3 regions of the Planococcus sp. FY231025 genome follow, and region 2 is predicted to be linked to each of the others. Evidence: riboswitches for the same ligand, from Rfam matches in the RefSeq annotation. Region 2 holds a riboswitch; each other region holds the start of a gene.
What was found. A riboswitch is a leader RNA that binds a small molecule or an ion and turns the genes downstream of it on or off. The one in region 2 is predicted to bind thiamine pyrophosphate.

Region 1 (10,969 bases), 180 kb from region 2:
TAATTTTTTGTAAAAGGGATGTTTTTTTGAATTTCAGTTCCTTGTAGACTTTCATTAAATTGTCTAAGGACCGTTCTTTTGGCAAAACAAGGCATCCGAGCTTATTCAAATAAAATCTATAAAACCGGCAGAGGTTTGGACACAATGCCATAAACTGCCGGTTTCTATGCTTTGGGACATTTAAATATGCAATTTGATTTAAAGAATATATATAACCGTTAGTCTGCAACAATGAAAAAATCATTTCATCCGACTTCCGCTTCTCCTTGCCGTACATTTTGTGAAATTAAAATTGAAAAACAAAATGTTCTGATGAACTGGTTTGTAGAATCCAATGCTTTGCTTATGCCAGATACATTTCTTCAACGGAAAACGAGGGCGTCAGTTTTAAACAGAATGATTCATGAAATGCTTAGGATTTCGCAAGTTCCACTTTTCAAGCAATAACTCCACATGCCCATCTGATGTAAAGAAAACATCTAAATCAGTTGCTAGCGCAAAAAAACGGGCCGTGAACACTTCCTCCCCTCCATTGACAAAAACTTCAATGGCACTCGTGTCCAGAAAAATATGAAGCTCCTCAAGCGTAGCCAAAAAACAGCTTCGGCTTTCAACCGTGCCGTTTAGAAATCGTTTTCGCACCATCGTTAACCGCTTCTTCTGTTGATCGTAAATAAGCGTTATATTTTTGCGGATTTCTATTTTTATGTTGCCGGCCAGGTTCTGCAGAAAATGGATCTTCAGCTCCCCTACATTCCCCGAAAGCTCTGGCCACGTCTTTGTTTCATTATCTAAGCTTGATTGGAATGAAAGCCCTTGCGTTTCCCGCAACAACTTTAGTTCCGGCAATGGCTTTTGAATAATCCGATCTTTTCTCAGCTCTAATTCGCGTGGCATCGTTAAGGCATGGACCCAGCCTTTTTCAATTGTGGGCAAATGGGATTCCTGTTCCCCTGTAATTCCCATCCAGCCAAGCATGATCCGCCTTCCTTGTTTATCCTGAAACGTCTGCGGGGCATAAAAATCAAAACCACGATCCAACTCTGTAAATTCGCCATGGGGGAACTCAGTTGTTCCAACTTTCCATCTGCCGACAAAATAGCCAGACTGATGCGCATTATGGTAAAAGGAATTTTTCGCTTTCAACCCTTGAGGGGAAACGATGAGGATGTCTCTTCCATCAAGCTCAAAAAAATCTGGACACTCCCACATATAGCCGAAGTCCATCAATCCATTGAAGCGGTTTCCAGCTAAAATTCCTTTAAGCCCCCATTCCTGTAAATCTGTCGAAGCATAAAGCACAACCGCCCCTTCTTCATAAAAAGTTTGCGCCCCTACAACCATGTACCAAGTTCCATCCCTTTCCCACACTTTCGGATCCCGGAAATGGGCTGTGTATCCTTCTGGCAGCAATACAACCGGGCCTTTTTTTTCAAAATCAAAACCGTTGCTGGAAACGGCCATGCATTGATAAGTTTCAAATTTGCCGTTTCCGTGGTCCACATGCCCTGTATAAAACAAAACCATTTTCCCATCGACTTCAATCGCACTCCCCGAAAAACAGCCATCCTTTTCATACCATTCACTCGGAACAAGCGCCGGCTTGTGTTCTTGCCAATAAACAAGATCCTGGGAGGTAGAATGGCCCCAACATTTAGAGCCGTGCGCCGTACCAAACGGGTTCCATTGAAAAAACACATGATACATGCCTTTGTAATGGATCAATCCGTTTGGATCATTCAACAAACCGACCGCCGGCATCAAGTGGAATTGCAGCCGATGCGGATCGCTATTGTGGTTTTTTTGATACGCTTCGATTGTTTGTGTTATTCTTTCAAACCAATTGAATTGGACCATGATAATCTCCTATTTTCATTATTATTAACAAGCATAACGCCTATTTATTAAAAATTCCAACTAATTGCACTTGGCTCGGCGAAACCGGTTGGCCACGTGTCAGGCACGCGCTCACTTGCTCCCTAGTTATGTGTTGACCCCCTTTACATCCCCCAGGCCTTCCGCTAAACTAGAGCCATCGGGGCAAACCCCGGACACAAAAAAACTGCATACCGTTTTCTGCACTAGGGGTGCTTATTTTAGCTGAGATGCAAGCGCAAGCTTCGATCCCTTATAACTCGATCAGGTTAGGACCTGCGTGAGGAAGTGCGGCACATTTCTGGAAAACTCCTTTTTTTGGGACGCTCATAGATTATGGCTGCATCTTCGCGGATGCGGCCTTTTTTGTGGACTTTTTTAAGGAGGAATAGATTTATGCAACCAATGCACTGCGGCACAAGCCCGATTGTCGGATTCCGTTTTTCTTTGCACCCGATGTCAGGGAACTTTGTCAAAATCATCAAAGGGGCGTTAAAAGGGACAGACACCTCAAATGTCTGGATGCATACGGACGACGTCTCAACCGTCATCCGCGGAAAACAGAACCAGGTTTTCAACGTGGCCAAGGCGATTGTGCTCCATGCGGCAAAAACCGGCGAACACGTCGCGCTTTCCGGAACGTTTTCAATCGGCTGCCCGGGGGACTCGGAGGGAGATGTATATCTGGAGAAAGACGACGAGCTGCCTAATCAGGACGCCACCCCTCAGTATGTTTCTTCCCAGTTCGCCTTATACCCGATGAACAATCCGGATTATATGGCAGTCATCTACCGGGAAATCGATCGTGCCAAAGCCCAAGGCGTGTTCAATGAATCGATGCATTACGCAAGCGGCATCCATGGCGACATCCACGATGTCTTCGCCTTTTATGAAGAGTCGTTCACCCATGCGCGCTCAGAAGAGCATCGCCACCTTGTGATGACGATCTCGATGAGCGTCAACAGCCCATCGCACGGAGGTAGCGCCGATGCTTAAAGATTGGAAATTAAAAGAGATTGTCTTGATGTCGCTCTTTGCCATCGTTTTTGGCATCGTCTATTTGGTGTTTGTCCACGTCGGAAATATCTGGGCCGGAATGATCGGCCCGATCGCGTATGAGTGGATGTTTGGCATCTGGTTTATCGTCTCCATCATCTGCATGTACATCATCCGCAAGCCGGGTGCAGCTTTGATGTCTGAAACCATGGCAGCGGCAATTGAAGTGCTGCTTGGCAATGCCATCGGACCTCGCCTGATTTTATCTGGTGTCATCCAAGGGCTTGGCGCGGAAGCAGCGTTCGCTGTGACCGGCTACAAGCATTTTAATTTGGCTGTCCTGATGCTTGCAGGGGCAGGTTCTGCCGTCTTCAGTTTTATTTATGGCTTTTTTGTTTCGGGATATGCAGCGCTCGATCCGACGTTCGTCGCCTGGATGTTCACGCTGCGTGTGTTGAGCGGCATGATCATAGCTGGCATCGGCGGCAAGTATCTCTCGGATGCCTTGCTGGCGACCGGTTCCCTTCGCGGCTATGCCATTGCCCGTATAGATAAAGGTGACGCCAATGCATGATGCCGTCTTTTCCCTCGATAATGTCCACTTCCGGTTTCCCGATTCCGGACAGCGGACGCTCGACGGGGTTTCATTTGAAATTTTCAGAGGAGAACGGGTTGTCATCACCGGTCCGAGCGGTGCAGGTAAAAGCACGCTGCTGTACTTGCTGAACCGCCTCTATCCTTCGAATTGCGACGGAATTCTCGGCGGCTCCATCAAACTGTACAACAAACCCGCCGAAGACTACGCACCAGGTGAAATCAACCGCCGGACCGCAACGGTCTTCCAGGATCCCGATTCCCAATTTTGCATGCGCACGGTCGAGGAGGAACTGGCATTCACTCTTGAGAATCTGTCCGCCGCAGCTGAAGCCATGGACGCGCGAATTGCTGGGGTATTGGAATTGACCGGCCTTGTGGAACTGCGCCATGCAGTGATCCAATCGCTGTCAGGCGGCATTAAACAGCGGGTGGCCACGGCTTGTGCGCTGATCATGGAACCCGAAGTACTGCTGCTTGATGAACCGCTTGCACACCTCGATCCTTTCACTGCCAAGCAATTCGTCGACTGGCTTTCCGTTCTTCAGAAAAGGCAAGGGCTGACTGTCGTAGCGGTCGAACACCGGCTGGAATTATGGGAAACTTTTTTCAACCGGGAAATTGTTTTGGACAGCAATGGCGCACTCATCGCAGACGTCCCTTTCCGAACGAGACCGCCCTATTCCTTTCCTGTGCGGCCCTCCGTTTATGAAGATGTGCCGGCGCTAAAGGCCGAAGCGATTTCAGTAAAAAAAGAAGGCCGGCTGCTTTTAGCTCCCCTTTCCTTTGAAGCGGCACGCGGCGAAGTGGTGGTCATCGCCGGTCCGAATGGCAGCGGGAAGACCACTCTCTTAAAAGCGTTGTGCGGGATCACTCCTTTAACGGGCGGCCGGATCAACGCACAGAAAGTGGGTTATGTGCCCCAATCACCCGAGTTTTTATTCATTGAATCCTCCATAGAGGCTGAGCTCGCTTTTTCCGGAGCCTCCACACAGACAGAAGTGGAAGAGCTGATGGAACGGCTCCGCTTGACGGATATCAAGGGCAATCATCCGTTCTCGGTGAGCCACGGACAAAAACGGCGTGTCGCCATTGGCGCGATGCTCGCTGACAAGCGGGACGTGCTGTTAATGGACGAGCCAACTTCCGGGCAAGACCTCGCAGCGCTTATGGAACTCTCTACCTTGATCCGTGAACGCGTCCAGGAGGGTGCCACGGTTTTGATCGTCACCCATGACATGGGATTTGCAGCGGGGATTGCAGATTCGGTTTTGCTTATCAAAGATGGGATGCTGAGCGGGAAATTTCCTGCCGAGCGGGTCTGGGCGGATGATTCGCTAATGCAGGCGCATCAGCTGATACAACCGAAAGGAATGGTGCAGCATGCAAGATCTTTTGCATGAAATGAACCCGTCGGTGAAGTTTGTCCTTGTGGCAGCATCGATGCTCGTAATTGCCTTCTTTTTCAATCCCTGGACGCCATTCCTATTCTGGGTCGGCATCCTTCTTTTGCAGGTGCTCTTTAGCCGGATTTCATGGAAAAAGTGGATGCTCTTCATGCTGCCTTTCGCTTTTGCAGCATTCGGCTATCTTTGGACTGCGGTCATCTTCGGGGTAGGAATTCAAGATGAGGTGTACTTCTCTATTGCCGGGTTCGAGGTGGCCAAAGAGCAATGGGAAACGGCTTTGTCGTTGTCCGTTCGCGTCCTGTCTTTCTCCAGCTTGTCGCTGTTATTCGCTTTTACGACCGATCCGGTGAAATTTATCATGAGCCTGATGCAGCAAATGAAGCTTTCGCCAAAACTGGCTTACAGTGTCATGGTTGCCTATCAGTTTTTGCCGCTATTGAAAGAGGAATTCACCCAGATCCGTGAAGCCCACCGACTACGCGGCGCTCAAATCAAACCCCATTGGGGGAACAGGTTGCCTGCCTTCCGCCGTCTGCTCATCCCGATGCTTGCCGGCGCAGTACGGAAGGCAGAACGCGCTGCGTTTGCCATGGAAGCCAGAGGATTTACGGGCGAGCGGCGGAAAGCTTATTACCGCCCTGTCCATGTAGGAAGGAACGATTTCTGGCTGGCCCTGCTCTTTCTAATCGTATTGGCCAGCAGCTGCTTAGGCGGAATTTATCTTGATGGATGAGTGCAATGGAATACCTCCGGTTTTGATTTCTCAATAGTTTTCAGCCGCTTCCCGGCCGCTAGTTTCCGGGAACGCGGTTTTTTGTTTCATCTTTGTTTTTTTCTTGTTACGGTCTTTGTTTTTTAGAATATTTACCTTATGTAATTATGTACATTTATATCTTTTTATTGATTTTCCGCAGCCAGACGGCTGTTTCTCTTCATGATTTCGGTTCTGCCGAAACGGGTATACATCAAGCAAGCACTTTTTTCTATCAGCAAGGAGGCATCGGCATGATTGAATGGGACTTGCTCGACGAAAAGGATGACCGGGTTTATCTGGCTTATATGACCAATCGCCAAGATCCCTTTGTGATGTTCGAACGGGATTTCGGCCAAATGATGGCCCGTGCTTTCGCAGAAATCCATGAAGGCTATACCCACCTTTGGGCCATGAAGCGGGTCGGTGTCATTTTGCCGGATAAAATCTGTTACTTCCCGGACAACGAACTGCTCATTGAACCATCTGTCTATGCTGGCGCATCGAAAAAAGAAGTATACATAATATTTTTATTTTCAAAGAACTCACCTTCTTCCCCGTTCATGTATTCCAAAGGCCTCAATTCCGGATTTTACAGTTCGTTCGAAGCTGCTGCGGAAACCGGTGCCCGTTTGCTGAATTTGATGGCAAACACATATCCGGAACGCGAGTTCAAAGTACTGTGCACAAAGCTGCTTTACGACTTCCGGTGGCATGGATAACGGCCGCTTCACGGCCCATATAAAAAAAGCGACAGCCGGATTGGAGTCAATCCGGCTGTCGCTTTTTTCAGTTTAGAGCGCTGAAACGCTATAGGTGAATTCGTCTTCGTCCACAGCATCCACCCCATTGTCCACATGGACAATCGTTCGGAGCAGCAGCTTCGTTTTCGTATTTTCCACAATCCAGCGCTCGTCAGGCACGATTTCGAATTGCTGCATGAGCGATCCTTTCGATTTCAGCGTGCTGACAAAATCCAGCGACTGTTTTGCTACGACATTCTCGATTAGCTGGAAATCGCTGTCTTCCCGTACTTCATCGATTTGCTTGACGACATGCAATTCGACGTATTCGATCTTCTGGTCGCTGTCGCCTCCTGTGATGTAAATCGTGCCGTTCAGCGTTTCACCTTCGTTTAAGTTCGGCCTCTCCACCACTGTTTCAACGGTCAACGAACCGATTCCAATTGAACTTAAAAACTTTTTGAAATTCATAAAATGGAAACCCCCAGATCATAGTAATTTTCCTATACCACCATGGAATTCTTGTTAAACCCTCAAAGCAGCTCCGTGTAATCATATTGGTTCTCAAGATTGCTCTCGTGTCTATTATAGCGCCGTTTGAACAATTTGTAGAGATGCGAAATCAGTACACGGGCGAGTGCATACATCGGGATGCCGAGAATGACCCCGGCAATGCCGAACAGCGACCCCGCTGTCAGCAATACGAAGATGATCGTGACCGGATGGATGAACAAAGTCTTCCCCATCACCTGCGGTGAGATGAGGTTCCCTTCAACGAGCTGGACCACGGTCCAGACGATTGCCAGCTTCACGAGCATGAATGGTGAAGTCACGAGCGCGATAATCGCCGCCGGCGTTATGGCAATCGCCGGCCCGAGATACGGCACCACGCTTGTGACCATCGCCAGGACGCCAAGCAGGAGTGCGTAATCCATTCCGATGATCAAAAAGCCGATATAGACCATGACGCCGATGCAAAATGCCACGATGATCTGGCCCTGGATATAGGCACCCAGCTGCCGGTCCGCTTCGCCGAGCACTTCCCTCGTGTCGTCACGGAATCTTGGTGGCAGGAGCTTCACAAAATACTCCGGCAGCTTCTCGCCGTCCTTCAGCAAATAAAAGAGGATGAACGGCACGATGACAATCGACAGGATGACGCTTGTGATGGTCGAAATGAAACCGGTGATTCCGGTGATGATGCTGGCAATTGTTGCCTGGAGCGTGTCGGCAACATTCGCCGGCAAGGTGGCGATCAATTGCTCAATATCAAAACTTGATCCCCGGTAATAGTCGCCGACAATGGACGTCCGTAGAAAAGCGTCCAGGTTGGTCAGCAATTGCATGAAGTAATCCGGGAATTCCATGATCAGCTTTTGGAACTGCTCCCGGAGGAAAGGCAGCACCAGGACGATCAGCAAAGTGATCAAGCCGATGACCCCTAGGAAAATCAGCAGGATTCCCCAAAGCCGCGGGATTTTCGCTTCTTCAAGCAGCCGCAGAACAGGACGCAGCAGATAATAGAAAATGAGCGCCAGGACGACCGGCAGCACCACCGTCTTCATGAAGACGCTGAGCGGATTGAAGATGAATGACACTTCCCGGAAGATGAAGATGACGAGCCCAAGCAATACAAGCGCCGTCAGTGTAAACAAGGTGTTCGTTCCGCCTAGGAAACGGATGAAATTTGTCGAGAAAAGCGACTGTTTTTCGGGTTCCACCAAATCTCCCACTTTCAGAAAAATATGAACTACTTCTATAGTAGCATAAGTTCAGGTCTGCTTAATGGAGTGGTTGTGACAAAAATTCAGCCAGCGCTTGGCGGTTCTCTTCGATATCGATTTCGAGGACAGCACCGGCATCCGGATATCGGGCGTCCCAGTAGCTTCCTTCAACAGGGACAGTCAGGCGGCCGATGTCGCTTTTTCCGCCTTTAGCGAGTTCAATGGCCAGTTTCGCGCCTTCTGTTGCCGGCAAGTCTGTTTGGACGTAGCCTTGGACCGCTCCTGCCAGTTTCGGATATTTCGGGATTGCCGATACATTGATCAGCTCGTCTTTCAGCGCAGCAACCACTTGCTGCTGGCGGCGTACACGCCCGAAATCGCCTTCGCTGTCAGCACGGAACCGCGCATAACCTAGAAGTTCCTTGCCGTTCAGCGTATGGACGCCTTGTTTCAATGAAACACCGATTTTTTCGGACATGTCTTTTTCAACGTCGATTTCCACGCCGTCCGGCGCCGCTATATCGACCATGTGTTCAAAATTCGCAAAATCGATCATGGCAACATGATGGATCTCCAGGCCGAACATTGCCCGCAGCGTGTCCGCCAGCAAGTTCGCGCCGCCCAAGTAATAAGCCGTATTCAGTTTATACGATTGATAGCCCGGGATGTCGGCGTAAATGTCGCGCATGAACGATGTTAATTTGATTTCGTCCGTATTTTTGTTATGCGACATCAGCATCATGGTATCCGAACGGGACTGTTCTTCACCCCGTGAATCTACACCGATAATCAGGATGTTCTGGAAATCCCCGTTTTCCGGGTCCCCGTCGAACTCCAAAGTTGGTTGCTCTGTATTTTCAGCTAGCTTATATCCGCTTTGAAATTGCAAAAACACATAAATTCCCACTGCTATCACTGCTAAAAGCAGCAGCAGTACGATGCCCCGGAACCGGAACCGCTTTTTTTTGCGCCGTTCCCTTCTGGCTGGCTGTAGTTCTTCTTCCATACTATACACATTCCTTTCTGCATCTTGCTTTACATTGGACGCTATTTCCCTAGAAGAAGTTTCTGCAATCCCATTATAATCATATTTATTGTCTGGAAACAGGGGGAGTGGTAAGATTTTTCTATTCCACTCGAGAGGAGCAAACCCACCTATGACCCAAAAAGCGACATTTGCAGGCGGCTGCTTCTGGTGCATGGTCAAACCGTTCGACCAGTTTGACGGCATCGACAGCGTCATTTCCGGCTACAGCGGCGGCCACGTCGAAAACCCCACATATGAACAAGTAAAATCCGGCACGACCGGACATCTGGAAGTGGTCGAAATCACGTTCCAGCCGGAGGTATTTCCGTACGAGCAGCTGCTCGATATCTTCTGGCAGCAGATCGATCCTACCGACAACGAAGGCCAATTCCAGGACCGCGGCCCTTCATACCGCCCTGCCATCTTCGTCCATAGCGAAACGCAGCGCGAACTGGCGGAACAGTCCAAGCGGGACCTCGATGCAAGCGGCCGCTATAACAAGCCGGTCAACACGGAAATCCTCGATGCCGGACCGTTTTATCCGGCCGAAGAGTACCACCAGGACTATTATAAGAAAAACCCGGACCATTACAAGAAAGACCGGGCCGCATCAGGCCGAGATGAATTCCTGGATTCCGTATGGGACGAAAACAGCGTGAAAAATTAAATCCCCTCAGCCGAGCAGCTTCCCTTTAAAGGAGCTGTCCAAAAAGTCCAAAACTGAAAACCAAAGGAGAAAAAGCCACGCTTTTTCTCCTTTGGTTTTTCTATATTCTGTAAACGGCTGTTGGGAATGGAGGCGGCGAGCAAGTTGGGCGAAGGCACTTCGGACAATTTGCTTGCGACGAAGCAGCGAAGCGATGCAACGCCATTTCATGTCTCGAAGCTAGCGCAGCGACGGTTTTTCATGCACTGAAGCTAGCGTAGCGATGCAGGTGCAATGCAGAGAAAGGAGCATCAGTTTTGCCAGCGGGCCAGCGAACCCGCTGAAAGCGTCCGCCGCAATGAACTGCAGCCCTTCTAGGACAGCCCCTCCTCAGTTGTGCTTAACGGTGTCCATTGACAATCGGCACCAAGTCGATCAGGTCCCTGATTTCATACGTCGGATGGACCCCGGCGTGGTTCTCTTTTCCGAACGGATTGAACCAGCAGGTGTCAATGCCGTAATCCGCTCCGCCTTGTATATCGGATGTAAGCGAATCCCCGACAATCAGCACCGAATCTTTTTCCGAAAGGCCGAGTTTTTTGAAGGCATGGTCGAAGATGCCAGCGTCCGGTTTCTGGAAACCTGTTTCTTCCGAGATGATGACGTGCTCGAACCGCCCTTCCATCGGCGAATTAAGAATCCGCTCTTTTTGGACGCTGCCGAATCCATTCGTAATGACTGCCAGCCGGCAATGCGACAGGCTGCTGATCAGCTCTTCTGCTCCCGGCATGAGATGCGTCTCTTTTCCGAGATAATCGAGATAGGCTTTGCTGAAGGCGTCTGCACTGATATCGAGCTTGTGTTCGCGGAACAGCCGTTTGAAGCGTTCGACGCCCAGTTCCCGCAGGGCAATCCTGCCCTGCTCCAAGTCATTCCAAAGCACAGAACTGATTTTCCGGTAGCTGGCATGATAATCGGAAAAACCTGTCGGCATCCCGTGGTCGGAAAAAGCATTGTGCAGCGCCGCTTTTTCGGATAGCTTGAAATCCATCAAGGTGTCGTCGATGTCAAAAAGGATTGTATGGTAATTGTTCATGTGCACATATGCCTTCTTTCCATATATTAATCGTTGTCGAACCAGCCTTTCCATTTGAACCAGGCCGTCATGCCGATGCCGAGTATGAGCATGATGGCAAGGACGGTG
Region 2 (10,969 bases):
GCGAGTTGGCGGACAGCGGAGTGGAAAAAGGCGCGTATGTCGTTTCGCCTGCTGAAAACCCGCAAGCGCTGCTTTTGGCAACGGGGTCTGAAGTGAGCCTCGCAGTAGCAGCCCAGAAACAATTGGCTGAAGAAGGTATTTCCGTGTCGGTCGTTTCCATGCCGTCATGGGACCGCTTCGAAAAACAGGATAAAGAATACAAGCAGTCGGTCATTCCGAAGACCGTCAAAAAACGTTTGGCCATCGAAATGGGCTCTCCATTCGGCTGGGAACGCTACACAGGCGACGAAGGCGATATCTTGGCAATCGACCGTTTCGGCGCCAGCGCACCAGGCGAACGGATCATGCAAGAATTCGGCTTTACGCCAGAGAACGTCGTGGCGAGAGTCAAGAATCTGATCAACGAACAATAATTTGAGAAGAGGCGGAAGCGCTAGACGGCTTCCGCCTTTTATTATTTTGTGCATATGGTCACATGCTGAAATTTATAGTATAATCCATTGTGGTGCACTACTTATTTATGCAACACGAGGGGGGTAACAAGAATGGCTACATGGATCTGGATCGTAATCGTTATCGTGGCTTTAATCGCGGGTGTTGCGCTTGGCTTTTTCATCGCTCGTCAATATATGATGAAGTATTTGAAAGACAATCCACCGATCAACGAAGATATGCTGCGTATCATGATGATGCAAATGGGACAAAAACCGTCTCAAAAGAAAATCAATCAAATGATGACACAAATGAATAAAGCATCAACTAAACCACCAACTAAAAAATAAAAGCGCTCATGCTGAGTGCTTTTTTTCTTAGTCCATTTGTTTACATAATAAAAATATTAAAGTGAAAATGGTCGTTCTTAAACGGCGAGAAGGAATTTCCTCTAATTTAAAAGAATATAAACGTAATGGTAAAAGTTTGGCAGGTTCGATCTTCTAGGAAAGGAGCTGGGGCTGTGGGGTGGATGATACTGGTTGTGGTTGCCTACATACCGATATTCTATCGGATTCACAAACGGATCGCTGATTTGGAGAAGGAAGTGGAAAGGCTGAAAAGTGAATTGTAAAAAGAAGGCGCCGTCCTATTAGGACCGGCGCCTTCTTACTTAATGGATTCAGCTAGCTGCGCTTCCTGCGGCAGCAAATCGTTTTCTTTTAGGAAATCCGCCACCGCCTCTTCGTATTCTTCCGGGAACAAATTATACGACTGGGCATGCGCGCCGGTTTCGAACAGCTTCAAAGCTTTCGGCCCCTTTTTCAGCTCATGCATCTCGCTGCTCATTTTCGGAAGGACAAATGTGTCTTCGAGGCTGTGGATGAACAGGACCGGTTTCCGGATCAAAGGGACCGCATTACGGGGTGATACAGTTTTCATCGCATAGCCGTCCCGCCATTTCATGAACACTTGAGCCAGCTTCAGCGCAATCGGCGTCTTGAGCGGCGTTGTGGTTTTCATGACATGCCGGATCTGCTCCGAGATGTCTGAATACCCGCAGTCGGAAATATAGAAATCGGCATCGTCCTGCATGCCTGCATACAAGAGCGTCGTAGCAGCCCCCATCGATTCGCCGTGGATGCCGAACCGCAAGTCAGGGCCAACATGCTGTTTGAGCGCTTCGATGACTGCTTTTAAATCCCATTTCTCGTAATGGCCGAAGCTGGTCGTATTGCCGCCGGAATCACCGTGGCGCCGATGGTCGTAGACGACCGAATTAAAGCCGAGGCGCTCGAACATACGGGCATATTTAAAGGAATTGACTTTCGTTTCGGTCACCCCGTGGCAAATGACGACATAACGGTTTGTATCATACGGTTCCAGGAAAATGGCCTTGACGTCATAGCCGTTTTCCGACCGGATCCACTGTTCGCTTTTTTTCACGTTGGCATACCAGACTTCGTCATACCGTTTGGCGGATGTTTCGCGCTCCAAAATCAAAGCTTCGTCTTTTTTCTTCACATACATCAGCCGGTTGCTGGCAGCAATGCCGACCGCTGCAGCCAAAAGGGAAAAGGTGCTGGAAACGACAGCAGAAATTTGGAAAATGCGTTTTTTCAAAGGAGAGCCTCCCTATCTTCGGTTCTTATAAAGGCGGTACATGCCTGTCTGGACCGGGTTTGAGACATGGGGTTCAATCGCAGCGACAGCTTCGCACAGCAGATCAAGGTCGATTCCGGTGCTGATGTCCATGCGGTGCAGCATGTTGACGACGTCTTCGGTTGCGACGTTGCCGGTGGCACCAGGTGCGAACGGGCAGCCGCCCAAGCCGCCGGCGGACGCGTCAAACCGGTCGACTCCTGCCTGGAGCGCTGCGAAGATATTGGCCAGCGCCATTTTTCGTGTGTCATGGAAATGCGCGGTCATCAGCACATCAGGAAATGCATCTTTCAATTTTTTGAACAGTCTATAGCTCTCAAGCGGCGTTGCCATGCCGATCGTATCAGCGACACTCAACTCGTCGACTCCCCAGTCGGCGAAGGTCCGGCAAAGCGACAAGGTGCCTTCCGGGTTGATGGCCCCTTCGAACGGGCAATAGAACGCGGTGGAGATGCAGGCACGGACGAAAATGCCGTCTTCTTTTAATTGGAGGATGAGCGGTTGGAGCGCATCCATGCTTTCCCTAGTGGTTTTGTTGATGTTTTTCTTATTGAACGAATCGGACACGCCAACGAAAACTGCGACAGCTTTTGCGCCAGATTCGAGTGCGGCATTGATGCCTTTTTCATTCGGCGTCAGGACAAACTGGCGTCCGGTTTTCTCGACATTCGCCATGATTTCTTTGGCATCGGCCATTTGCGGCACCCATTTTGGCGACACGAACGACGTCAGCTCCATTTCTTGCACCCCTGCTGCTTGAAGTCCTTTGATGAATTCGAGTTTCGCTTCCGTGGAAACGGTTTTTCCTTCGTTTTGAAGGCCGTCCCGCGGGCCAACCTCGATTATTGTTGCATTCTTTGGTAAACTTAACATAGTATCCCTCCCAATACCATTGTATCCAGGAGTAGGAGAAAAGAGCAACTTGCAAACAACCAAACAAGGGGGAAATCATTGTGTCACAAGAAGTCGTAATTGTAAGCGCTGTCCGCACGGCGATCGGTTCTTTCGGAGGAGCGCTTAAAGATGTTCCTGCAACAAAATTAGGGGCGATTGTCATCAAAGAAGCTGTCCAGCGCGCAGGAATCAAACCTGAGCAGGTATCTGAAGTCATCATGGGGAATGTGCTTCAGGCAGGGCTTGGGCAGAACCCGGCCCGCCAGTCGGCAATTGAAGCTGGGCTTCCGGAGACGGTTCCGGCAATGACCATCAATAAACTCTGTGGTTCCGGCTTAAAATCGGTCCACCTGGCTTTCCAAGCAATTTATGCAGGAGACGCTGATATCGTCGTGGCAGGCGGCATGGAGAACATGAGCTTGGCGCCATATTTGATGCCGAAAGCAAGGACCGGTTACCGCATGGGCGACCAGACTGTGGTCGACAGCATGCTGCAGGACGGCCTGATGTGTGCATTCAATAATTACCATATGGGCGTCACTGCAGAGAACCTCTGCGACCGCTATGAAATCACCCGCGAAGAGCAGGACGAATTTGCTGCGCGTTCGCAGGCACGGGCGGCGGCGGCAATCGATTCCGGCCGCTTTGATGATGAAATCGTTCCAGTGGAGATTCCGCAGCGCAAAGGCGAGCCGGTGATCTTCAATACGGACGAATATGTGAAGCGCGATTCCACTGCCGAAAAACTTGGCAAATTGCGCCCAGCATTTAAAAAAGAAGGCAGCGTAACTGCCGGCAATGCTTCCGGCATCAACGACGGAGCGGCCGCTGTTGTCGTGATGTCCAAAGCGAAAGCCGAAGAACTGGGTTTGACGCCAATTGCTACCGTCATCGCGAACGGACACGCTGGCGTAGATCCGGCGGTTATGGGCATCGGTCCGGTCCAGGCGGTCAAGAACGTATTGAACAAAGCTGGAATGGCTATGGCTGACATCGAATTGATCGAAGCCAACGAAGCATTCGCAGCCCAATCAATCGCTGTGGACCGTGAATTAGAATTCAATCACGATATTCTGAATGTTAATGGCGGTGCAATCGCACTTGGCCATCCAATCGGGGCAAGCGGCGCCCGGGTTTTTGTAACACTTCTGCATGAAATGCAAAAACGCGATGTCAAAACCGGACTTGCAACACTTTGCATCGGCGGCGGCCAAGGCGTGGCAACGATCGTAAAACGCCCGTAAGGAGAGAGAGCGATGAGCAAGAAAAAACAAGAAACCGAAAGCAATCTGCCGCAGGATATCCTAGCAAAATTGCAGGTGACAAAAGCGAAACTTTTGAAAGAAGAGCAGCAGCGCGCTGAGGAAAAGCACGCCAAGGAATTGTTCGAACGCAAAGAGCGTGAAAAGAACCTGTCATTTGCAGAGCTGCTTGAACGGCATGGCGATAAAGGAAACAAATATTAAATTCATGGATCATTAAATACGGAATGCCGGAAGCTGTTGAGCATATCAACCAGTTTCCGGCTTTTATTTTTTTGCAGTAACTATCAAATGATTTCACAATTGCAGCATAACGGGAAGAATTTTGGGTAAGAGTAAAGAGTGACACCATACATAGAGGGGGATTTTATGAAGAAAGAAAAGCTAATTGAATACAAAATATTCATACCGGCAATCATCATTATCTTGGCGCTTTGTATACCGCTAGGCCTGTATGAAACACGGTCGCTTGAAGTGCTCAATTCAATTTTCACTTCAATCGTGGAAATGTTTAGTTGGGGATACCTTTGGTACGGAATCATCCTAGTAGGAGCGGCCCTATTCTTTTCATTTTCCAAATATGGAAAAGTCGTATTAGGAAATCCAAAGGAAAAGCCACGCCTCTCGTTGTTCGAATATGCTTCAATTCTAATAGCTATGGGCATCGGGTCTACTATCATGCGGACCGGGATGCTTCAATGGTCGTCGGTTGCTAACAATCCGCCTGCCGGTACAGAAGCGGGATCGCCTGAAGCTATGTTGATGGGCAATGCTTACAGCATGTTCCTGTGGGGATTTCAGGTGTTTGCGATTTTCGTCATGATTGCACCGGCCATGGCTTATATTCTGCACGTCAAAAAACGCCCGCTCATGCGGATTTCCGAGGCAGCCCGTGTTATTCTTGGCGATAAGTTGACAGATGGTTGGGCAGGCAAGTTGCTCGATGTTTTATTCCTTCTTAGTATTCTGACCGGGGCAGCTGTCACACTAGGTCTTGGGGCACCGATTGTTACATATAATTTAGCCGCTTTATTGAACATCAATGTCAGCTTCGGGCTAACGCTCATCGTCACGGTCGTCTGGGTTCTGCTGTTTTCAGCAAGCGCCTACCTCGGCATTGAAAAAGGAATCAAACGGCTTAGTACGTTCAATGTCTATCTTGCCGCTGCATTCGGTATATTCATTGTATTGGCAGGCCCTGGCGTATTCATCATGAATTTCTTTACGGACAGTGTCTCGTATTTGTTCGCTAATTATCTGTCGTTCTCGCTAAGCACCGATTCAGTCTATCAAGGAGAAGCCTCGCATGTACAAAGCAATACCGTTTTCTGGTTTGCTTATAGTGCGACTTGGGCCATGTTGCACAGCGTATTCGCTGCCCGGATTTCAAAAGGCCGGACGATCAAAGAGATGATTCTCACCTATATGCTGGCGCCGACATTGTTGTCTTGGATTGCGACCGGTGTATTAGGCGGATTGGGAGTTCACCGACAGCTGACCGGACAATTGAACATACTGGAGTTGGTCCAGACTGAAGATCGGATGGCGGTCATTCCTGAAATCCTCTCAACCTTGCCGTTAAGCGGACTGGCCATTGTCGTCTTCATCATCGTTTCGCTTGTCTTCCTGACAACAACGCTTGATTCGACAACGTATACGGTCGCCGCTTATACAAGTACACGGGATATGAGCAATCATGAACCACCAAAATCATTGCGCCTCATCATTGCAGCGATTATAACCGTTCTGGCTTTGGTATTGATGAGAATAGGAGGGCTTGCTCCACTGGAAGTCATTTCCGGATTGATGGGCTTGCCGATAATTTTGATCACTTTCCTGATGCTTTTTGCAGCGAAGAAGATGCTGGATAACGACGAAGCATGGAAACACAATATCCGTAAATAGAATTTCAAGCTTCTGATCAGATATCATAATTGATACTGAAAAATTCATTGCAAGAAATTTTGAATTATTATTTTATCTATGGTATAGTGATGCCGACAACATGAATATCGCAATCCACTAGGGGAGCCGGTTACCGGCTGAGACGAGCAACGCTCGGACCCTTTGAACCTGATCTGGATCATACCAGCGGAGGGAAGTGGGCGAATGGATGCTCCTCTCTTTTTTTGTGCAGCTGACAATCGCCGCTTTCCTTTACTGGAAAGCGGTATTTTATTTGCTCAAAAAAGGAGATGGAGAAATGGCTTTTTGCAAAGAGGTACGGTTGGAATGTGATGGATTGTGGCAGGCAAGTTTTGAGCATCCGTTCGTGAAAGGGATCGCGGACGGCACGTTGCCGCTCGGCATATTCAAGTATTACGTCATGCAGGATGCCTATTATTTAACGCATTTTGCCAAAGTACAGGCAATCGGAGCGGTAAAGGCGGCGGACCTTGAGACGACGAGAAGCTTCGCGCATCATGCCGAACAGACATGTGCAGCAGAAATGGCACTCCACGAATCGTTCATGGATTTACTCGGTGTCACGAAGAGCGATTGGGAGTTGTTCGAACCTTCTCCGAGTGCCTATGCTTACGTTTCGCATATGTACCGTTCTGCAGAAGGCGACTTGGCGGATGTACTGGCTGCCATTCTGCCGTGCTACTGGCTTTATTTTGAAATCGGAGAGCGCTTGAAAGATGCCGCACCCGGTCATCCCATCTACGACCGGTGGATTGGCACATACGGTTCTGAGTGGTTCGGCGAACTGGTCAATGAGCAGAAAGAGCGCATGGACCGGTTGGCAGAAGGGCTTTCTGAAAAACGGCTTAAACAGTTGAAAGACCGGTTCCGCCGGAGCAGCTATTACGAATGGAATTTTTGGCAGCAGGCGTGGACGATGGAAAGCTGGGAAGTTGCGCCGCAAGTGGGAGAGGAGAATGCGTATGTTGATTGAGGTCCGGTCAAAGGAGCCGATCATTCATTGCATCACCAACCAGGTCGCCGCAAATTTCCAGGCAAACGGGCTGCTCGCATTAGGTGCATCACCGATCATGGGAGATGCAGTGGAAGAGGCAGAAGAACTGACCCTTCTGGCAGATGCGTTATCGCTGAATATTGGGACACTCTCACAGCGTTCCCTCGACAGCATGCTGATATCGGGGAAAGCAGCGAACCGGAAAGGGATACCGGTCGTGCTGGATCCGGTCGGGGCAGGCGCGACACGGTTCCGGCTTTCGGCTGTAAACCAATTGCTTCAAGGAGTGGAAATCACGTTGCTGCGCTGCAATGCCGGGGAGCTGGCCGCGATTGCCAGAGCCGATTGGCAGGCAAAGGGCGTGGATGCCGGAGCAGGCGATGCCGATATTGAACCATTGGCAATGGAAGTGGCACGCCGCTATCGATTGGCCGTAGCGGTAACGGGCGAAACGGACATCGTGACGGATGGCCAAACGGTGGAGTACATCCCCCATGGCAGTCCGAAAATGGCAGAGGTAACGGGCATGGGGTGCCTATTGAGCGCAGTCGCAGCTGCTTTCCTTGCATCAGTGGAAGGGCCGCCCATGACGATAGCCGCGGAAGCGCTCCGTTATTACGGCATTGCCGGCGAAAACGCAGCTGCCGAAGCCCCGGGGCCGGGGAGTTTCAGCGCCCAATTTTTGGACCTTCTTGCAAGCACGGAACAGCAGAACATTGATGAAGCAAGCAAAATGGGAGGGATGTTGTATGGGCGCGATTAAGGAAGTGCTGACGATTGCCGGTTCTGATTCCGGCGGAGGCGCCGGGATTCAGGCGGACATCAAAACATTTCAGGAACTCGGCGTGTTTGGAACTTCTGCCATTACGGCGGTAACGGCTCAAAATACCCGGGGCGTCAGCGGCATTTTCCCGGTGGAAAGGGGAACAGTCCGGCAGCAAATCGATGCGGTGGGCAGCGACTTTGACATTGCAGCAGTCAAAACCGGCATGCTGTTTGATGCCTCGATCATCGAGGAAACGGCTAAAGGAATCCGGAGATACGGATGGAAGTATGTCATTGTCGATCCGGTCATGATTGCAAAAGGAGGGGCCGCACTTTTGCAGGAAGAGGCGGTGGAGGCGATGAAAGCCCAGCTTTTGCCCCTCGCCACGGTTATTACTCCGAACATTCCGGAGGCGGAAGTATTGAGCGGCATTGAAATCCGCGACCCGGAAACACGGCTCCTGGCAGCAAAACGCATTCTGGATTACGGAGCGGAGTCGGTCGTCATCAAAGGCGGCCACGGCAGCGATCCGGACTTTACCGAGGACTTCTACCTCCATAGCGGCGGCGCATCGCTTATGCTGCGCTCAAACCGGATCCGCACCCGTCAGACACATGGCACCGGCTGCACATTCGCAGCGGCCCTGACAGCTGAAATGGCAAAAGGCGCTCCAATGAACGAAGCGCTTTTCACTGCCAAGCAATTTGTCCAAGCAGCACTTGGCCATCCTTTGAATATTGGATCAGGCCATGGACCGACCAATCACGCAGCCTTCAGAAACTTCAGCGGAAAGGGGGAAGTCCAGCTTGTTTAGCAGACCATCAATTTATTTCATCATGGGTACGTCGAATGCAAAGGAAAAAGAGCCGCATTTTTTGCTTAATGAAGCTCTGGCAGCCGGGATTACCCATTTTCAGCTGCGTGAAAAAGGGGAGACCGCATTACGGGGGGAAGCGTTGGAGAGATTCGCACGGGAATGCCAGGCTCTATGCAAGCGGTATAGCGTGCCGTTCATCATCAACGACGATGTAGAACTGGCGCTTGCAATCGGAGCGGACGGCGTCCATGTCGGGCAAGAGGATATGCATTCCGGCGATGTACGCGCGCTGATCGGCGCAGAGAAAGTGCTGGGAGTTTCAGTCCATTCCGAGGAAGAAGCAGCACAGGCTATTGCACGCGGCGCTGATTATCTTGGCATGGGGCCGGTATTCGCTACGAGCTCGAAAAGCGATGCGAAAGCGCCGGCTGGGGTCAGGAAAATCATAGAAGTTGCCAGGCAATACCCCAAAGTTCCGGTCATCGGCATTGGCGGAATCACATCGGAAAATGCAAGCGAAGTCTGGCAGGCGGGCGCAGCTGGAGTAGCCGTTATTTCCGCAATTGCAAAAGCGAGGGACGTTTCCACAGAAATTGGCCGGCTCCGAGATTCATTTGAAAGAGGGCAGATGATATGAAAACGAAAAAGCTCGTCCTGATGGCAATGTTCGTTGCGATTGCAGTGGCAGGATCCGCATTTGTATCGTTTCCTGCCGGAATAGCCCGGGCTTATCCTGTACAGCATGCGATCAACGTAATGGCGGCAGTCCTTTTCGGGCCCCTTCCGGCGGTCGTCATCGCTTTCGTGACAGGGGTGGTCCGCGTGTTGACCGGGACCGGCTCCTTGCTGGCATTTCCCGGCGGAATGATCGGCGCTCTTCTGGCCGGTTTGTTCTATATGGGTACCGGGAAACTCTGGTTTGCCGCAGCAGGGGAAATAATCGGCACGGGAATCCTTGCTTCGCTTGTGGCTGTACCGTATGCAAAATTTTTGATGGGCACAGAAAGCGCCGCGTTTTTCTTCATGCCGCCGTTTCTGGTATCAAGTGCTACAGGTGCTGTGCTTGGGGTTCTTCTCGTCTATAAACTGAAGAATGTCTACATCAAAAGCGAACTTTATTGACGCTGAGACTTGAACACGAATAAAAAGGACAAGCAGCCTGAAGCGGCAGCTTGTCCTTTGCTCATTTCTTTATTATTTTAGAAACGACTCTTCAAAAACGGTCAATAGGTGATCAAGTGTGATCGGATCGCTGTAAGTGGAGGCTTTGGTATTGATTTCTATGACCTGCCCTTTTTCCACGGCCGGTATATTGTTCCATACAGCTGTTTCTGTAAAAGAGTTATCGACATCCGGATTTTTGCTGAAGACGATATAGTCCCCAGCAAATTCCGGAAGTGTTTCAGCGGAGAATGTATAGACGCCCGCTTCCAATGCCAATTCCTTCACTTTTTCGGGCATTTTCAAGCCCATTGCCTGATAGAGGATTTCTGTGCCGCGGGCGTAATTATCGCCGAACACATAAAATTCCTTGTTTCCGCTTTCGATGACGGATACAGTGGCATCTTCGCCGATTTTCGAACGAATCGTTTCACCTGCAGCTTCCGCTTTTTCCGTGAAGCTTGCAACCCAATCCGTTGCTTCTTTTTCTTTGTTCAACAACTTGCCGATTTCAACCTGCTGGTCCAGATAATCCAGCTTTCCCCATGTGAAGGCTACTGTCGGTGCTATTTCATTCAATTTCTTAAGGTTCTTCATATGGGTGCCTGCGATGATCAAGTCCGGGTCCAATTCAATGATTGCTTCAAGATTGTCTTCAGATACGACCTCTACACCAGCCAGCTTTTCTTCGAAAAGAGGGTTGGTATTCGTCCATTCATCAATGCCGACAACCTGGCCATCTAAAGCCAAGACATTCGGCCCATTCGTCAATGCGATGATCCGCTGTGGGTCTGCGGGAACCTCGACAGGTCCGGATTCGGACTGGTATGTAATTGTTTCAGTTGTTTCTTCTGCTGCTTCTTTCGGAGCCGCCTCGCCGTTTCCACAGCCGGCAAGCACGAGCGACAATAAAAGCAGGAATGGCAATATTGCGTTTTTCATAATGAGTGTCTCCTTCTGCACCATCGATATTGATAATCATTTTCAATTGCATGCATCTTTTATACTAAAATAGTTGAGAACGGTTGTCAATTGGAATCTGGAAAGCGACAAAT
Region 3 (10,969 bases), on a different contig from region 2:
TCATCGCTTTGTGCGTTTTTAACTGCCGCATCGGCTACGATCATCTCAGCAAATGTCGAAGCGGTTTCGGCCACATTCATCGCATACGAGCGGTTCAGCGGGTGCACCGGCCGAAGCGCGTACGAATGGAATGCATGGCCAAGCTCGTGGGCAAGCGTCGCCACGTTCGACATCGATCCGCTGTAGGTCATGAAGATGCGGGATTCCTCCGACATCGGCAAGCTCGTGCAGAATCCGCCGGGGCGCTTGTTCGGACGGTCTTCGGCTTCAATCCAACCTTTCTCGAAAGCGTCCTGTGCAAACTTCCGGAGCTCGGGGCCGAACTTTCCGAAATGCTCGAGAATAAAGTCAGCGCCTTCCTGGTAGGAGAATTTTTGGGTGCTGGCTGTCACCGGGGCATCTATATCAAACCAATCCAGGCCGTCTTTCCCCAAGATTTCCGCTTTGCGGTTCAGATAGTCGACAAACGGCCCTTTGTTATTGCTAATTGCTCCCCACATTGCATCCAAGGTTTCCTGCTTCATGCGGTTCATATGAAGCGGCTCCTGCAGGACATTGTCCCAGCCGCGCTTTTTATAGATTTCCAGGCGGAAGCCTGCAATCGAATTCAAGGTTTTGGCGAAAAACTCCTCTTTCCCGGTCCATGCCTCTTCGAGTTTCGTATAAGATTCCTCGCGTACGGCCGGTTCGGCGTGGGCGCTCAGGTTGTTCGCCTGCCCGACGGACAGCACTTTCTCTTCGCCGTCGACTGTTACGGTGATTTTGATATCCCCCACCAGCATGTCGTATAACTGGCTCCAACCGTGATAGCCGTCCATGCTCAATGCATTGATCAGGTTTTCCTCTTTTTCAGAAAGCAGCATTTCCGCTTCTTCACGCCATTCATTCAGCACAAAACCGAACTCTTTCAGTTCATCGGTTTCCAACAGGCTCTTCCATACAGCATCTTCTGTCCCTGTCAGGTCTTTTTGGATTTTCTGCAGTGCGGACTGGAAACGGGATGACAGAGCCGCCGATTCGCTTTGCAGAATCCCCGCTTTTTTGTCTTCTGTATTTTGCGCCATCAGGCAGCCAATATAAGCACCAGACTGGCTTAGATGCTGCATCAGCCCTTTGATTTCCTCCAAAAGGCCGGCAATGCGCGGCGCGTCTTCAGCTGATGCCGGCACCTGGAAACTTTGGGCCGCTTTTTCGAATTCTTCCAAGCGCGGCGCTGCCTGGTCCATATGTACGCGCAATTCCGCTGAATCGCTTCCGCCTGGGAAAAGGCTATCCAAGTCCCAGACTTCCGGAAATTTAACTGTCATTCTGTTTCCTCCTGTGGTAAACGAAATTTTCTAAAAACACTTATAAGTATACCATTTTTATTGAACGGGAGGAATAATGGGCCGCGCCGCCTTCCTTTTGTTTGAACTGGAAAAAGTGACGAAACTTTCACAAACTCGCTCCTTTATTGCTTTTTTTGGAAGAAGCTATTTGTTGAACCAATCGATGACAGGTATACTAAATTGAAAGGAGGGATCTGCTATGATTCGGGTATTGTTGATGACGCTCGCTTTCGGAGCCGTTGTCGCTATAAATGCGTTGGCCACTATCCTGCCGCTGAATGGCCAAACGACTGGGGAAATTTCAAACCGGTTGCCCGTGATGATCACACCGGCCGGCTATGTGTTTTCGATCTGGTCTCTCATATATATCCTGTTGGCCCTTTGGATCGCCGGCTTCTGGATTCGTTTGAAAAAAGGAGAAACTCCCTCATCTAAAATTGCATTATTTTTCTTATTAAGTGCCGGATTCAACATCGCTTGGATTTTATTGTGGCATTATGAATTCTTCCTCTGGACGCTCGTCGCCATGGTCGGCTATCTGCTTTCCTTGATCGCCCTATATCTGCAGTACAATAATAGCGATCAGAAAGTGACCGAGCGGCTGCCGGTTTCAGTCAATATGGGCTGGATCAGTGTGGCGACCATCACAAATGTTGCTTACATACTGACTTATTTCAATTGGGGCGGCTGGGGCTTGAGCGACCAGCTCTGGACGGTCATCATGCTGACTGTCGGAACCGCGCTCGCACTCCATGTCCGATTCCACCATTCCGACATTCCATTTGCCTTAGTCTTCGTCTGGGCATTCATCGGCATCGCCGTTAAACACGGCACAAGCGAATTGCTCGTCACAACCGCTTCCCTGTTTTTAAGCGGCGTTATTGTGACCGGTGTTCTGCTTATCAAAAAAAGACCTTGAAGGGTCTTTTAGACTGTAGAAAAAGTTCAATTGTGATGAATAAAGATGTATAAGCCCGACAGGGTGGGCCACCTGTATTCAAAAAAGGAGTAGGACGCTTATTCTGCTTTGTGTAACTAATTACAAGCCGTTTGCTTTATGATCCGGAACGGAAGGCGCCAAGTGCAAACATTGTGCTCCTGCAGTGCTTCGCACTTCGTCGCAAAGCTAATGGCCGAACTGCCTTCGGCCATTAACTTTCCTGCGGGATAGCGAAGTGCCGAAATCCACTCGGACGCCAGTCCGAGTTAGTTCGGCTCGAGCCCGCGGAAACGTCCGCCTAAAGTGGAGGATTCGAGATAGCTCCGCTCATATGAATATTCATTGTTTAAGAGGAATAAATTTTCTTCTGTCTACAAATTAAAAGACCTTAAAGGGTCTTTTTTTATTGCGACAAACTTTCACCAAAAAGAAAAGGCTGCAAACGGCCTCGTTATGAGGATGCCTGCAGCCTGAAAAGCTTTTTAATTATCCAGTTTCGTCAATAGGACCGGTTCGCCTTTTGTAACCAGGACTGTATGTTCAATCTGCGCCACCAGCGACTGGTCCGGCGTGATGAATGTCCAGCCGTCGCCTGATTCGATGATGTGCTCTGCTTTCTGTGAGATAAACGGCTCCACAGCCAGCACCATGCCTTCTTTCAGGATGGTCTTCTCCCATGCATCGTAATAATTCAAAATATGCTGCGGGGCTTCATGGAGTGATTTCCCGATGCCGTGCCCGGTCAGGTTCTTGATGACAAAAAGGCCCTGCTGCTTCGCTTCGCGCTCCACCGCTTTCCCGATCTGGTTCAGCTTCGCGCCGGCTTTCACTTTCGTCATAGCGAAATCGAAAGCGGATGCTGCCACTTCACAAAGCTTCTCTTTTTCCGGATGGCCTTCACCGACCACAAAGGAAATCCCCGTGTCCGCAAAATAGCCTTCATAAGAACCCGATACATCAATATTGACCATGTCGCCTTCTTCAATGACGCGTTTGCCGGGAATGCCATGCGCCACTTCTTCGTTTACGCTGATGCACGTATAGCCCGGAAAATCATATTCCGATTTCGGTCCGGATACGCCGCCAAGTTCCGCAAACAGCTTGCCGCCCAATTCATCGATTTCCTTTGTCGTAACACCCGGCTTGGTCGCCGCTTTCATTTCTTCACGGATCTTCGCTACCATCTGTCCGGCTTTTTTTAGCATTTCTATATCTTTTTCAGTCGTCGCAATCATTAAATACCCTTCTTTCAAATTGTCTAAGAGAAATTATACCATATAAAAAGAGGACTATCCTAATGATAGTCCCCTTCCACTTATGCTTTTGCGTCGACGAGTTTCGGGGCTGCGGCAAAGAGCGCCGAGCAGACGAAAGCCGCCAAGAGAAATACCGGAATCATATAGGTTGCGTTGTAGGCAGCGGAATAGATCAGTACATTCCCTTCTGCAAACATCCCGAAGAACAGAATGCCGGTGATCACGTGGGTGATATACCGCAGAACCGAACCGACCAAAACGCCCAGTACGATCGCTGTAATCATCTTCCCTGTGCGCCTTTCTTCAGCAGCCTGCAGATAACGGCCCCGCATGATTCCCGCAAAGCCTACTACTCCGTAAGCCAGCAAATAATCCAGAATGACTTGCAGCACGACATAGCCGAACGACAGCGGCGTCACCGATATGGTGCCTGTGACGATTTGCAGGAGCCCTACCAACAGCCCGGTCAAGACGCCGGCAGCGACGCCTCTTCTGAATGCCATCAGGACAATCGGAATCATGACCAGACTGACAGATCCCCCTTGCGGCATTTTGAATGCCACAAAGTCGAGGATAAATCCGAGGGCGCCGAAAATCGCAATCTCCACCATTAAAATAACCCGTTTATTTCTCATAACTTCCTCCTTATGTGTTGTGCACATCACCAGAAGGGCCGCGCGAATAAAAAACCATATAAAAGCGGCGCCAGGACAGAGCCTGGCGCCGCGTAAGGGCCGGTTTCCATCCACATCCCTGCGCAAGTGTTAACTTACAGGTTCAAAGGGTAAGAACAATGTGTTCACTCTCAGCATATAGCTCCCCTTGTGGTGCATACATATTTTTCTTTCACCCCTATTGTACACAAACGCCCGACTTTAAGCAACGCAGTTTCAAGCTAGCCCCAGAGGGTAACAGGTAAGTATGAAGCAAATAGTCGAAAGGTGGTGAAGGCAGCGGAACCAGGCGCTGCTGAGTATGATCGAGTTATTGAAAGAGTTGATTAAAATCCAAAGCGACACCAAACAAGGAGCGAACGATGCTCTTCTTTTTTGTGCCGAATGGCTGAAGGAGAAAGGGCAGGACGCCAAGGTCCATGACAATAACGGATATTTGATGCTGACTGCCGCAAAGGGCCAAGGACAGGACACCATCGTGTGGAATGGGCATGTCGATGTCGTTCCTGGACATCCCGAACAGTTTGTGCCGATGGAAGAAATGGGGCGCATTTACGGGCGGGGGTCCGCTGACATGAAAGCCGGAGTTGCGGCGATGATGCAAGCTTTCATCGAACTGGATGGATCCGAGCTCAACCGCAACGTCCAGCTGCACATTGTCACCGATGAAGAAATCGGCGGCCGCAACACCTCGAAATGGCTGGTCGAGCAAGGCTACACCGGCGATTTTGTCATATGCGGCGAGCCGACCGGCCTGAAAATCGGCTTGCAGTCGAAAGGGATTCTCCGCATGGATTTGACCTTCAAAGGCAAACCCGCGCATGGCAGCCGCCCATGGGAGGGCATCAACGCCATCGAGTCAGCGATGAAGTTTCATATGGGAATGGCTGATCTGCCTTTCCGCAAGGAATCGACCGAATACTACGAGCAGCCGTCGGTCAATTTGCCGATCATCAAAGCGGGAGACCGCTATAACGTTGTTCCGGAAATCTGCGAAATGTCCTATGACATCCGCTTTATGCCGGGCCAGGACAAAGACGAAATTGTCCGGCAGATGGCGGACCTCGCTGATAACTTGAACCTGGACATGGAATACAAAGCGAGCGGTTCCACGCCCGCCTTGACGACGACCAAAGAAAATCCCTACATTCAATCGCTGCAAAAAGCGATCCGCGAAACAGCGGAAACCGAACCTGTCCTGTTCGGTCAGCATGGTGCTGCTGATACCCGCTATTACGCAGCCGTCAACGGCGGCGAAGGTGCGATCGAATTCGGCCCTTCAGGCGATGACTGGCACGGAAACGCCGAATACGCGGATATCTCAAGCATCCATCAATACAAAGACATTCTAAAGCAGCTTGCCGCTGCTCCGCTTTAAGGTTTAACAAGCAGAAAAACCGGGAACAATAAAACATACTCTATCCACGTCAGGAGTGATAAACATGGGAATCGGAAGAATTGTAAAAACAGCCATCAAGTTTGCGCCGATCGCGTATCCAATCATTAAAAAAGCGATGAACAAACAAAAAGCAGGAACTACCTCTACGCGCAGAACGCCTAAGCCAAAGCGTTGATATAAAACACAAAAACCCGCTCCGGAAAATCCGGAGCGGGTTTTTGCATTGTCGAGAAAGATATATAATACTTGGTTCTTAATCGATATTCCGCAGGCGTCTCCGCCGTTTTGCTTCATATCTCAGATAGCCCTACTAAATGGATAAAGTTATCAGCTTTAAAGAGCTAAACCAGCGCCGGCGCGTCTACGGGCTGGGCGAAGCTATGAGACGAGTGTACTTCTCGGCTCATGGCGAAAGCCATGCCCAAAGCGGCCGAAGCGAGGTGAAAAGTTCGTTTTTTTATTAACTTATTTAAAGAGGCTTTTGCATGATTTATCTAGGCATACGGCAATGCTTCACGCAAAGCGTAATATTCCTCTTCGAGCCCTTCAGAAGGACGGCTTGCAGCCGGGCTGCCGGATATGGCACTTTCACGGTCCGATTCCTGCTGGGCCGTGATTTCCTCAAAAGATAAAGGCGCGGCCTTCGGCAATTCCCCGTTTTCCACTTTCCAGCCCTTTTGGTAGCTATCCAAAAAAGCATTGGCCATCGCCTGATAGCCTTTGAAATTCGGATGGACATCCGCCGCATTCGGCACTTTGTCCACCGCGTCGTTGCCGAATGCGCCTTGGACCGGCACAAAGACCGCCCCTGCTTTTTCAGCGCTTTGCTTTAAAATGACATTCAGCAGATCAAGCTGTTTTGCAGTTCCCGCTTTTTGGCTTTCACGGGCATGCGGATATGCAAAATAATAGCCCATGACATAAACATCCGCGTTCGGTGCACGCTTTTTCAATTCCGCTAAGATCTCATCCAGGTTCTCCCGCGCATTATTCAATGCAAAGTCGGCCTGGATTTGCGGAAAAGCCAAAGACCCTTGTTCAGAATCGGCCTGCACAAGCCGCAGCAGATCATTTGCGCCGGCTGAAAGCGTAATGATGTTGGCAGAAGCCAACAGGTCTTTCGCTTCTTCCGATTTGACCCGCTCTAGTACATCTTCCGTTGTGAATCCCGGAAACGCCAAATCTTTGGAAAAGAATGCGACCGGTTGCTGGCGTGCCAATTCCTGCGCAATCAGATCGGCATAGCCTGCATCAATCTCTGAATTCGGCGTCTGACCTGCCGCGAGCGAATCGCCCAGCGCTACATAAGCGGCCGGCAATTGGATTTCTGCCGCTGCAGGCAAAGCGCTGAAAGCCAGCAGCAATACCGTCAAACACGCTATCGTGTATTTTTTCAAGCTGCTCACCTCTTAAAATGCCCAGTTCCCGTTCCGGAAAACCGGTTCTCGTATGCCGTCCTTGTGGATGCCGTCAATATTCATTTCGGCGCTGCCGATCATAAAGTCTTCATGGACAATCGATGTATTCAATCCGATTGATTCCAGCTGCTTCCGCTCCAGTTCCCGGCCGCCTTCAAAGCAGGTCGGGTAGGAATCGCCGATCGCTAAATGATTCGATGCATTTTCATCGAACAGCGTGTTGAAAAACAGAATGTTGGAATCCGATATCGGCGAATGGTGCGGCACCAATGCCACTTCCCCCAAATACGCGGAGCCTTTATCCGCCTGGAGCATTTCATCAAGCAATTCCTGGCCCGTTTCAGCCTTCGCATTGACGATTTTCCCCTCTTCGAATTCCAGGGTGAACCCGTCGATGATGTTTCCTTGGTAGACGAGCGGTTTCGTATTGCGGACAGTTCCGTTGACGCCGTATTTCAACGGGACAGTATAAACTTCCTCGGTCGGCATATTGGCAATGAACGCATTGTTCTGCGGTGTTTTGGAAGCGCCGCTCATCCAGATATGCTTGTCCGGAAGTTCGATCGTCAAATCGGTGCCGGGTGCCGTATAATGCAGCTTGCTGAATCTTTTGCTGTTGAGCTGTCCTGCGCGTGCTTCCAGCAGCTCGATATGCTGCTTCCACTGTTCGATGGCGTCGCCTTCACCGATGCGGACAGTTTTGAAGATGGCGTTCCATAGGGCATCCATCCCTTCAGCAGCTTCCAGATCCGGGAATACTTTTTCCGCCCATTCCTTGGACGGGATCGCGATGATCGACCAGGCAATCTTGTCGGTGCCGACGGCTTGCCGGTAACGCTCCAACGCACGGCCGGCGGACTTCTGCGAATCCGAGAGGCGCTTGGCCGGGATGCCGGTCAAAAGATCCGGATCCTCTGCATCGATCCACAAAAACGATCCCCCAGTATCGATGATTTCATCGCGTTGGGCGACCGACCATGCCGGATATTCATGGAATGCTTCATCCGGCGCCATTTCAAAATGCATGCGGGTCTGTACCGGATCCGTGTAATTGACATGGACGCGCTTCGCCCCTGCTTCGTATGCCTTCTTCACGACAAGGCGCGTAAACTCAAGCGTATCGACCGTCGTATTGATCATGATGATCTGACCTTTTTGGACATTCAGTCCGACCTGGACAGCCAGTTCCGCGTACTGCTCCAGTTTTTCGTGGAAACTCATCTTTTATTCCCCTTTTCGGAAATGGTTTTGCTATTGCCTTCCACCAGCTGGCCGCCGTGGAGGATTTTCTGGACCGGTTTTGACGGAAGCTCCTTGGTGAACTTCTTGTAATGGCGTTCATCGGCATAAGCCAAGAGCGTCAATACTTCACCATCCGCCCCTGCTCTGCCTGTCCGGCCGGAGCGGTGCTGGTATTGCTCGATGGTCTGCGGGACATCGACGTGGATGACGTGGGTCACGGCATCGATATCCAATCCGCGGGCTGCCACTTCTGTCGCGATCAGCATTGCCACTTCGCCCTTACGGAATCCTTCGAGTGCTTTTTTGCGCTCCTCTTTCTTCATCTCGGAATGGAGGGCGACGATTTTTGCATCACGGAATTTCAATTTGTTTTCCTTCATCAGCAGCTGGTCCAGATTATTGACAAACGCCAGTGCTTTTACGCCTTCAATATTTGAGATTTTCCGAAGCGCTTCGGTTTTGTCCCGCTCATCCACTTTGATGAATGAATGGACGACTTTGCCCTGCATCGGCAAATCCGACGCCGCCACTTGGAGCCGCGTCGGATGCTTCATCAAGCGGTCAGCCACCAATTCCACTTCATCAGTGATTGTCGCGGATACCAGGACAAGCTGGCGCTCATGCTGGGTTTTCTCGATCAGATCCTTCATGACATTGCGGTGTTCGCGCGCCATCAACTGGTCGCCTTCATCGAGGACCAAGATCCGGATTTCATGCATTTTCAGCTTTTTGCTTTTCACGAGCTCGTTCAGACGCCCGGGAGTCCCGACGACAATCGTCGGTTTTTTCTTCAGCTTTTCCAATTGGCGCTGGACATTGGCGCCGCCGATCAATTGGGCGACGGTTACGTCAGTGCCTTCAGTCCACTCTCTTACAACATTGACGATCTGCATGGACAATTCCTGCGACGGTGCAATGATCATCGCCTGGATCGCCGGTTTGGCCGGATTCACGCGCTGCAGGATCGGCAATAAATAGGCAAGCGTCTTGCCGGAGCCGGTCGGCGATTCCGCCACGATATCGTTCCCTGCAAGCATTTCCGGAATCATCTGCTCCTGGATCGGCATCGCATGTTCAAAACCGGCCTTTTCCCATTTTTCCTGCCAAATCGGATTTAACTCTTTAATAAAATTCATGTCTAATTCCACCTTCTTTTCGATGCTAATAGTGTACCATATTTGGCGTTTCACCGCTTTTTTTAACAAAAATGGACATGCACTTCTGTACGGGCTCCGGGATCCCGATTTGTCCGGATAAGCCAGAACAAGGTTTGCTTGAGCCACCCTTCGGCAGCCAGCGCATGCCTCCCGTTCAGGGCGCGCTGAAGCCCGATTTGCCGACAGAAAAAGCTGACCCGTTTCCGGATCAGCTCTTGAGTTCTTATTCGGTTACTTCTTTTCGCGCATAAACGATTTCTTTTTCCTTCTCCATTTCCGCATCGGGTCTGGCAGGCTTTTTGATGAACAAAGCGAGGCCAAATGCCACAAGCGCTATGAACGTAGAGACGAAGAATGAAAAGTTGATGCCTTCAAGCATCGCCAAATTGACAATGTCTGCAGGGTTAGTGCCGTTCGCCGCCAATTCTTTCGCGGCTGATTCGGTGCGGGCGTTCATGATGGAAATTAGGAACGCAGAACCGACAGCCCCTGCCACTTGCTGAAGCGTGTTGTTGATGGCCGTTCCGTGCGGATAGGATTTCACCGGCAGCGTATTGAGGCCATTTGTCATGACCGGCATCATGACCAGTGAAATGCCGAACATGCGGAGCGTATAAATCAGCATAATGCTGACGAAACTGGAATCCAGGCTTAATTGGCTGAACATATAAGTCGTTGCCACAACGATGGCTAGCCCCGGGATGGCGAGGACTTTTGCGCCGTACTTATCGAATAGCCGCCCATTGATCGGTGACATCGCTCCCATGACGAGCGCCCCCGGCAGCATTAGCAGGCCTGAATCGATCGGCGAAATGCCTTTGATGGTCTGGATGTAAATCGGCATCAGAATCATAGCCGAGAACATGGACATCGAAACCACGACCGAAATGGCGGACGACAAGGCAAACATCGGATATTTGTAGATCCGGATTTGCAAAAGCGGTTCATCCAGCTTCAACTGCCGGAAGATGAATAGGATTAGCGAGACGATCCCGACGGCGATGGTCCCCATGACCACCGGATCGGTCCAGCCGGCTGTACCGGCAGAACTGAATCCGTACAGGATGCCGCCGAAGCCCAAACTCGAAAGAACCAAGGAAGCTTGGTCCAGCGACAGCTCCCGGTTCTGGAAAGTCAGGTTCTTCAATTTGAAGATACCGAGCGCCAGCGGCACCAGCGCAATCGGCAGCACCATCCAGAACAGGACGCGCCACGAATAATGTTCAATAATGAATCCTGACAATGTCGGGCCGATCGCAGGAGCAACGACCATGACCAAACCGAAGATGCCCATTGCGGAACCGCGTTTTTCAATCGGAAAAGCGGCCAGCATGACATTCATCAATAGCGGCATCATCAAAGCGGCACCCGCAGCCTGTACCATGCGACCGGCAAGAAGAATGCTGAAGGCTGGCGCTACAGCAGCCAAAAGCGTCCCCAAAGCGAAAAGTGACATGGCCGCAATGAAAATCGACCGGTTTGAATAGCGCTGGATCAGGTAGGCGCTCGCAGGAATCAGGATTCCGTTGACGAGCATATAGGCAGTCACCAGCCA

Region 1: it holds a riboswitch for thiamine pyrophosphate, as region 2 does, so the genes downstream of both, ACTL32_RS13265 (YkoF family thiamine/hydroxymethylpyrimidine-binding protein) here and tenA (thiaminase II) in region 2, are expected to answer to the same signal.
Region 3: it holds a riboswitch for thiamine pyrophosphate, as region 2 does, so the genes downstream of both, thiT (energy-coupled thiamine transporter ThiT) here and tenA (thiaminase II) in region 2, are expected to answer to the same signal.

Annotation. Positions count from the first base shown of each region.
Region 1 covers NZ_JBQJJG010000008.1:301,408-312,376, reverse strand. The annotation lists gene ACTL32_RS13270 (glycoside hydrolase family 32 protein) at 388-1,857, opposite strand; TPP riboswitch at 2,074-2,179, shown strand; gene ACTL32_RS13265 (YkoF family thiamine/hydroxymethylpyrimidine-binding protein) at 2,272-2,871, shown strand; gene ACTL32_RS13260 (ECF transporter S component) at 2,864-3,445, shown strand; gene ACTL32_RS13255 (ABC transporter ATP-binding protein) at 3,438-4,868, shown strand; gene ACTL32_RS13250 (energy-coupling factor transporter transmembrane component T family protein) at 4,849-5,607, shown strand; gene ACTL32_RS13245 (hypothetical protein) at 5,880-6,347, shown strand; gene ACTL32_RS13240 (sporulation protein) at 6,420-6,839, opposite strand; gene ACTL32_RS13235 (AI-2E family transporter) at 6,902-8,089, opposite strand; gene ACTL32_RS13230 (LCP family protein) at 8,151-9,098, opposite strand; gene msrA (peptide-methionine (S)-S-oxide reductase MsrA) at 9,250-9,786, shown strand; gene ACTL32_RS13220 (YjjG family noncanonical pyrimidine nucleotidase) at 10,166-10,861, opposite strand; gene corA (magnesium/cobalt transporter CorA) at 10,888-10,969, opposite strand, start outside.
Region 2 covers NZ_JBQJJG010000008.1:117,871-128,839, forward strand. The annotation lists gene tkt (transketolase) at 1-413, shown strand, start outside; gene ACTL32_RS12265 (YneF family protein) at 546-782, shown strand; gene ACTL32_RS12270 (alpha/beta hydrolase) at 1,102-2,055, opposite strand; gene ACTL32_RS12275 (hydroxymethylglutaryl-CoA lyase) at 2,068-2,967, opposite strand; gene ACTL32_RS12280 (acetyl-CoA C-acetyltransferase) at 3,045-4,232, shown strand; gene ACTL32_RS12285 (DUF3886 domain-containing protein) at 4,245-4,454, shown strand; gene ACTL32_RS12290 (BCCT family transporter) at 4,620-6,155, shown strand; TPP riboswitch at 6,265-6,367, shown strand; gene tenA (thiaminase II) at 6,454-7,149, shown strand; gene thiM (hydroxyethylthiazole kinase) at 7,139-7,933, shown strand; gene thiD (bifunctional hydroxymethylpyrimidine kinase/phosphomethylpyrimidine kinase) at 7,920-8,750, shown strand; gene thiE (thiamine phosphate synthase) at 8,743-9,390, shown strand; gene thiW (energy coupling factor transporter S component ThiW) at 9,387-9,875, shown strand; gene ACTL32_RS12320 (iron-hydroxamate ABC transporter substrate-binding protein) at 9,948-10,856, opposite strand.
Region 3 covers NZ_JBQJJG010000013.1:40,720-51,688, reverse strand. The annotation lists gene ACTL32_RS17215 (M3 family oligoendopeptidase) at 1-1,307, opposite strand, end outside; gene ACTL32_RS17210 (tryptophan-rich sensory protein) at 1,528-2,247, shown strand; gene map (type I methionyl aminopeptidase) at 2,751-3,503, opposite strand; gene thiT (energy-coupled thiamine transporter ThiT) at 3,584-4,159, opposite strand; TPP riboswitch at 4,258-4,357, opposite strand; gene ACTL32_RS17195 (M20 family metallopeptidase) at 4,500-5,576, shown strand; gene ACTL32_RS17190 (hypothetical protein) at 5,580-5,891, opposite strand; gene ACTL32_RS17185 (SGNH/GDSL hydrolase family protein) at 6,092-7,003, opposite strand; gene ACTL32_RS17180 (aminopeptidase) at 7,007-8,236, opposite strand; gene ACTL32_RS17175 (DEAD/DEAH box helicase) at 8,233-9,393, opposite strand; gene ACTL32_RS17170 (MDR family MFS transporter) at 9,638-10,969, opposite strand, start outside.